Linked DNA regions of Spirulina subsalsa PCC 9445. The protein of the gene in region 2 interacts with the protein of the main gene of each other region in a pairwise test. Links are inferred from orthologs where the notes say so. Each region holds a gene or a part of one and is shown on either strand. Other genes may lie near its edges. The genes, in order: priA and SPI9445_RS0107295.

Region 1 (3,455 bases), 3.4 Mb from region 2 along the record:
CGGTGCATGATTTCCACCGTTTCTAGGCTAATGTCATCATTAAACATCACCCCCCCACAACCATTGAGTTGTAAATCAATAAATCCGGCCGTGAGTAAATGCCCCTGTAAGTTAATCTGGGGGCAAGTTGGGGAGATGTCAGCTTGGGGAATGACATCAAGAATGCGATCGCCCTCAATCAGAACGGCTGAATGATGCAATTCTTCAAATCCCGTGTAAATCGTACAGTGAGTTAAGGCGTACACCATCTATCTAGTTCATCATCAAAGGATCTACGTCAATTTTTAGCCTAACCGAACGGGGGCAAAGATCCTGTAACGGCTGCAAATTCAAACACTCCCCCTCCCCACGGGGCAACTTTAACAAAATTTGCCAACGATAATGGCGACTAATGCGCATAATCGAGGCTGGAGCCGGCCCCAATAACTCATAATCCCTGCCCTCGAATAACGTCCGACAAGCTTGGGCGACCCATTGGGCTGTACTTTGCACATCCCCCTCATCTAAGCCACTCAAATGGAGCAAAATTAACCGACAGTAAGGGGGATAATTGGCGCGGCGGCGTTCCTCTAATGTCTCTTGGGCAAAACGGGGATAGTTATGCTCCCGCACCGCTTGAATCACCGGATGATTGGGGCTGTAGGTTTGAATAATCACCTGGCCGGGATCCCCTCCTCGTCCTGCCCGTCCTGCCACTTGAGTTAAGGTTTGAAAGGTACGTTCTGCGGCGTAGTAGTCCCCTAAGAACAATAACCCATCGGCCGCTACCACCCCCACTAGGGTTACTTGGGCAATATCCAGCCCTTTGGTCAACATTTGAGTCCCCACTAATAAATCGGCCTCTCCTTGGGCAAATTGGGTTAATAACGCCCGATGGGAGCCTTTGGTGCGGGTGGTATCACTATCAAAGCGAATGACCCGCAATTCTGGAAATAAACGGCTTAATTCTTGGCTGACTTTCTGGGTACCCGTGCCGAAAAATTTAAGATAGGGGGAACCACATTCTGGGCATTGGGGGGGCTGTCGTTGGGTGTGGTTGCAGTAGTGACAGCGTAGGAGTTCTGTGGCCTGGGCGTGGGTGTGGTGATAGGACAGGGAAACGTCACAATGGGGGCATTCAATGACGTAGCCACAACTGCGACAGGAAACAAAGGTACTATGACCCCGACGGGGAATAAATAAGATCCCCTGTTGTTTATTCTGTTGGAGGTTTTCTAGGGCGGTTTTTAGGGGTTGACTGAAGATGGAACGGTTGCCCTGTTTGAGTTCTTTCCGCAGGTCTACAATTTCGATGGGGGGTAAGGGGCGGGAGTAGATGCGTTGGGGGAGGGAGAGGTAGAGGGTGGGAGCTTGGGGGTGATTTTCCTCTTTCACCCTAACCCAAGTTTCTAGGGCTGGGGTAGCAGACCCTAAGAGGAGGGGGCAATTTTCCAGTTTTGCCCGCCACTGGGCGACGGTGCGGGCGTGGTAGGTGGGGGCGAGTTCGGTTTGTTTAAAGCTGCTGTCGTGTTCTTCGTCGAGGATGATGAGGCCGAGATGGGGGAGGGGGGCAAAGATGGCGGAACGGGTGCCGATGACGACTTGAGGATCTCCGGTGAGCATTTGCCGCCAAGTGTCGTAACGTTCGCCGTCGGAGAGGGCGCTGTGATAGACTCGAATGCGATCGCCAAAACGAGCGCGAAACCGATCGGTGAGTTGGGGCGTTAGTCCGATTTCTGGGACTAAAACGAGGGCGGATTGACCTTGTTCTAGGAGGGGTGCGATCGCCTGTAAATAAACCTCCGTTTTCCCAGATCCTGTCACCCCATGCAGGAGAATCTCCGCAAATCCCGCACAATGGGTTAGGGTATTCAGGGCTTGTTGTTGCTCCGGGCTGAGGATTTTCGGCTCATCTCGCCCCTGTTCTGGCTCCGAGGAGAGGCGCAACTTTTCCCGCTCTTCTATCACTACATACCCCTCAGCCTCTAAGCGTTTGAGGGTGGGAGTTGTCGTTCTAGCCAGTTGTAAAAAATCCGTCAGCCACATTTCCCCCCCTTCTTTCTTCAACAGGCGTAAAATTTCCTGCTGTCGTTTGCTCAAAGAGGGGGAGAAGTGGTCGGAAACTAGGGTAATGGCTTGTTTTTGCAGGGCTTTCGTCGGGGGAGGATGGTCTAGATAACTTTCCACCCAGCCCCGCTTCAGCAGATCCTGTAAACCCTTCCGCCCTTGGGGGATCTGCTTCTGTATATACTTGGCTGTGTAGTCTCCTTGTTTTTGGGACTGAAGGAGAGTTAGGACTGCTAAGGCAGCCGGAGAACAAAACACCTCAAAACCGGGCGGGATGGCATCAGGCTGTAAACGGATGCGGCGCTGCGATCGCGTCAATAAGCCCGGCGGTAACGCTCCCTTCGCTACCGTAATCAAGGGCGTATAATAATAATCCGACACATTTTGTAACAATTCCCAATAATGAGCCGGAAAAAAGCCCGTCGCCACCACATCCTCAATCTCGCGCACCTTCTGAGAATCCAACCCGGGCGGGAGTTGTGCCACTTCCCGCACCACAATTCCCCCCACCATTTGCCCCCCCAGCGGCACCGTCACAATATCCCCCGCTTCTGCTCTTAACTCAGGAGTCGCCCGATAGGTCAACGTCTCTTGAATCCCCGGACAATCCACCAAAACCTCCAGCCATCGGTCATTTGGGGGATTGAGATTGTAGGTCGTTTGGGGTTCACAGAGCAGAACACTAGAGGAGGGATTGGACATCATGTAATTCTTGTGCTTTGATGATGAGAAAAAAGAATAACACGCTCACTGTATATCGGTTTTCCAGAGAACCGACAGGAACATTCATCAATTTCTCCCTTATTCTCTGTTCTTTCTCTCATGTCTGCAACTCGGGGGGATTGTCGCCTAGTCCCTCAGCCCCAGTTAAACTCAATTTTCCGGGAAAATTTGGACAAATGTTCCGTTGAATGGCCATTTTGTAATCAGATAAACAAATCCGAAAAACATTTCTGGTAGCCTGATAAACAATCTTTCTCTAACTTTCTCATTCATCTAACCTGACCTCTAATCAGATTCACCTGATTTGATGGTTCTAACTTACACTCAGCGCCGGGTAGCTTCTCATCCGGTAGGTTGAGGATTTTAGTCCTCATTCCGCGATCGCACCACTCAAACCTACACTACCAGACCGAGAACATCCAATTACTACAGTTTACTTTCCTCCATTTCTGCTCATCCTGTTTGATTTCGCTCAACTTCTAATCTCTAAAGTTTTAATCTCTAAACTTCTTCTCCCTCAACTGGACTGGCTCTCTAGATAGTGATAGAGCATCAAATTTGTTCTTTTTGCTCTCCCGCTCAAGTCAAGTTGATCAGCCAGTTCCATTCTTTAGCCATTCGGCTAGTCCTTTTATCCCACTTACTGTACACCCTTATTTATAGAGAGTTATGAGCCTCGCGGAATT
Region 2 (3,257 bases):
GGGTCGTGAATGATGAGGTGACACGACTGAATGGGATTTATCAACGGATGTTAGATAATTCTAAGGTGACGGTGTTCCGCCACCGGGCGACGTTTATTGACTCCCACACTCTACAAGTGGGAGAGGAGAAGATCACGGCCGAAAGAATTTTAATTGCGGTGGGGGGAAAACCTGTTAAACCGAATATTCCGGGTATTGAACACACGATTACCTCTAATGAAATTTTCCTGTTGTCGGAGCAACCGAAACGGATGTTAATTATTGGTGGGGGCTATATTGGCTGTGAGTTTGCCTGTGTGCTGCATGGTTTGGGAACTGAGGTGACGCAGGTTATTCGCAAGGACAAGATCCTGCGGGGGTTTGATGATGACTTGCGCACGACGATTCAGGAGGCTATGGTTCAACATGGTATTCGGATTTTAACTCAGACCAATCCGGTGGCGATTGAACGGACGGCTGAGGGGTTAAGGGTGACGCTGAAGGGCCCTAATGGGGAGGAGTTGGTCGAGACGGATGTAGTGGGTTTGTCGGCAACGGGACGGATTCCCAATATCCAGAATTTGGGGTTGGAAAATACGGTGGTTGAAGTGAATCAGGGGGCGATCGCGGTCAATGAAGAGAGTCAAACCGCAGAACCCCATATCTACGCGGTTGGAGACTGTACGGATCGGGTGAATTTAACCCCCGTAGCCATTAATGAGGGTCGGGTTTTTGCCGATACTATGTTTGGCGGCAAGTCTCGGACGATGAGTTATGAAAACATCCCCAGTGCAGTATTTACTACCCCAGAAGCAGCCACGGTGGGACTCACGGAGGCGGAAGCACGGGCAAAATATGGTGAGGCGGTGAAGGTCTATCGCACCAAGTTCCGCCCGATGTATTACACTCTGGCGGGAAAAGAGGAAAAAACCATGATGAAATTAATTGTGGATACGAATACGGATCGGGTGGTGGGCGCCCACATGGTCGGGGATCATGCGGCGGAAATTATTCAAGGGGTTGCGATCGCCCTCAAAACCGGAGCGACGAAAGCCAACTTTGACGCAACGATCGGCATTCACCCCAGTTCGGCGGAAGAGTTTGTCACTATGCGCTAACGGGCTGGAGTGGGGACGAAACGAACGCTAGACTCAACAGGGGAATAGGCACTCATGCAAGAGGGAATAATTCTCAATTCTCCCTCTCCCCTGTTCCCTGATTCTACAAGCCCTAAATACAGTTGATTTTCGGGTGCGGAAATGGCAAAATGGATGTACTACTTAGAGAAAGAAGATATTTAAGGATGACCAGTTTAAATGTAGTGAATTTAGTGGGGCGTGCTGGGGGAGATCCCGAAGTGCGTTATTTTGAGTCTGGATCGGTATTGTGTGAGTTGACTTTGGCAGTTAACCGGATGAAACGGGATGATAAGCCCGATTGGTTTAATTTAAAGATTTGGGGTAAAACGGCAGAAATTGCCGCTAATTATGTGAAAAAGGGGAGCTTAATTGGGATTCAAGGCTCCCTGACGATTGAAACGTGGAGCGATCGCAATACCGGAGCCAATCGCTCTAAACCTGTGATTCGCGTGGAGCGTCTGGATTTGTTAGGCTCCAAACGGGATAATGAAGCCTATGCTAACCAAAACACCTACAATGACGCGGAATTTTAATAGCGAATCTCCAGCGTCACAGAGGCCTGCACGTCCTGTTCTCCCCCAATAATCGGCGTAGCATCTGCGGTCATCGCTTCAGCGCGCTGCATCAGGGGGCGGGGGCTGGGTGGGGTGGCGCTATTGATGGAAATGCTAATAATTTCCTGCCGGGTGAGGTTTAAGGTGGCAAGGACAGCATCGGCTTGAGCTTTGGCGTCTTGGGTTGCGGCTTGTAGGGCGACCTTTTGGGCGGCGGAAATGGCACTGTCGCTGGCGGTTAAACGAATGCCATCAATGCGGGTGGCTCCGGCTTGGATGGCCGCATCAATGACGGCTCCGGCCTCGTTGCTGGGGGTGCGATAACTGACGGTGCTGGTGCCAATATAGCCGACGAGTCGCTGTTGATTGTTGTGATATTCGTAGTTCGGCTGTAGAGAAATGCCTGTAGTTTGGAGTTGTTCCACATTGCGCGATCGCAATACATTCACCACCCCATTCATCCGGCGAGCGACTTCCGCCTGTACTGCGGTGGCGCTACTTTCTCGCACTTCCACCCCCAGCGTCACATCCGCTAGGGTGGCGGCGATACTCTCCCGGCCTTGTCCCGTGACCGTGAGGGTGCGTAATAGGCGTTCTTGGGCGCGGGCGCTCATGGGCAGAGTGAGGGCAACGAGGGCTAAACTGAGGGCTAACCAGCGTGAGGGATGTTGGACGGGTAGCAGGGCAGATGGTAAAGATTTCATAGCGGGAATCAACTCCTCATGATATTGTTTCCATGCTAGAAAATCCTGACGCGGTTGTGTCTCAGGTTACAGTTTTGGCAACGAAAAATTTAACTAAAATTATGGTTCTGATTTTAACCAACGATGATGGAATTGATGCGCCGGGGATTCGGGCGCTAGAGCAAGCCATCGCCCAAGATGCCCTGATTTTCGCCCCTCAAGGTCAATTATCGGGCTGTGGGCATCAGGTGACGACGGGGGATCCCTTGCAGGTGGAACGGCGCTCTGAAACCGAATATGCGATCGCCGGAACCCCTGCCGATTGTACCCGCGTGGCTCTGTCCCACTACGGCAGCGAGATTGATTGGGTTCTCTCCGGGATTAATGCCGGGGGAAATTTGGGCATAGATGTCTACATCTCCGGCACCGTGGCCGCCGTGCGAGAAGCCGCCATCCACAATATCCCCGCCATTGCCATCTCCCACTGGATTAAGCGCCCCTTGGTGATTGACTGGGACATTACCACCCAAAGAGCCGCTAGGGTACTTGACAAATTGATGAACTTACCCTTACCCCCTAAAAGTTTTTGGAATGTCAACCTCCCCCACCTGCCCCCCGGCTCCCCGGAACCGGAACTGGTGTTCTGTGAACCTAGTACCGATCCCTTGCCCTTGAACTATCGTATAGAGGGGGAGTTGTATCACTACGAGGGGGTCTATGAAGAGCGCGATCGCACCCCCGGCAGCGATGTAGATGTGTGTTTTGGGGGCAATATTGCCATCACCCAGATTCGTTTATAAAAATTGGCGTTATCATGACAGCACAAGCCCGCGCCCTTGTCCTTCCCACAGGGGCGACGATAGGCTAAAACACCAGACTGTGGCAACGAATCATGACCTATA

The links.
Region 1: the proteins of SPI9445_RS0107295 (region 2) and priA interact in binary tests that used the Escherichia coli proteins (3 or more experiments, as listed by UniProt). The link is inferred for Spirulina subsalsa PCC 9445 from one-to-one orthologs.

What each region holds. Positions count from the first base shown.
Region 1 is NZ_JH980292.1:4,946,270-4,949,724, reverse strand. The notes cover bases 1-3,130. They hold priA (primosomal protein N'), read right to left. Parts: upstream 2,749-3,130; coding sequence 253-2,748; downstream 1-252. Other genes in these bases: nagA (N-acetylglucosamine-6-phosphate deacetylase), read right to left, coding at 1-245. Also shown: SPI9445_RS0122535 (RpoD/SigA family RNA polymerase sigma factor), read left to right, coding at 3,439-3,455.
Region 2 is NZ_JH980292.1:1,566,720-1,569,976, forward strand. What follows is about bases 35-2,966. They hold SPI9445_RS0107295 (single-stranded DNA-binding protein), read left to right. Parts: upstream 35-1,282; coding sequence 1,283-1,651; downstream 1,652-2,966. Other genes in these bases: gor (glutathione-disulfide reductase), read left to right, coding at 35-1,097; SPI9445_RS0107300 (SIMPL domain-containing protein), read right to left, coding at 1,648-2,376; surE (5'/3'-nucleotidase SurE), read left to right, coding at 2,478-2,966. In the rest of the region: more of gor, read left to right, coding at 1-34; more of surE, read left to right, coding at 2,967-3,155; SPI9445_RS0107310 (hypothetical protein), read left to right, coding at 3,248-3,257. UniProt on the Escherichia coli protein: Plays an important role in DNA replication, recombination and repair. Binds to ssDNA and to an array of partner proteins to recruit them to their sites of action during DNA metabolism. Acts as a sliding platform that migrates on DNA via reptation.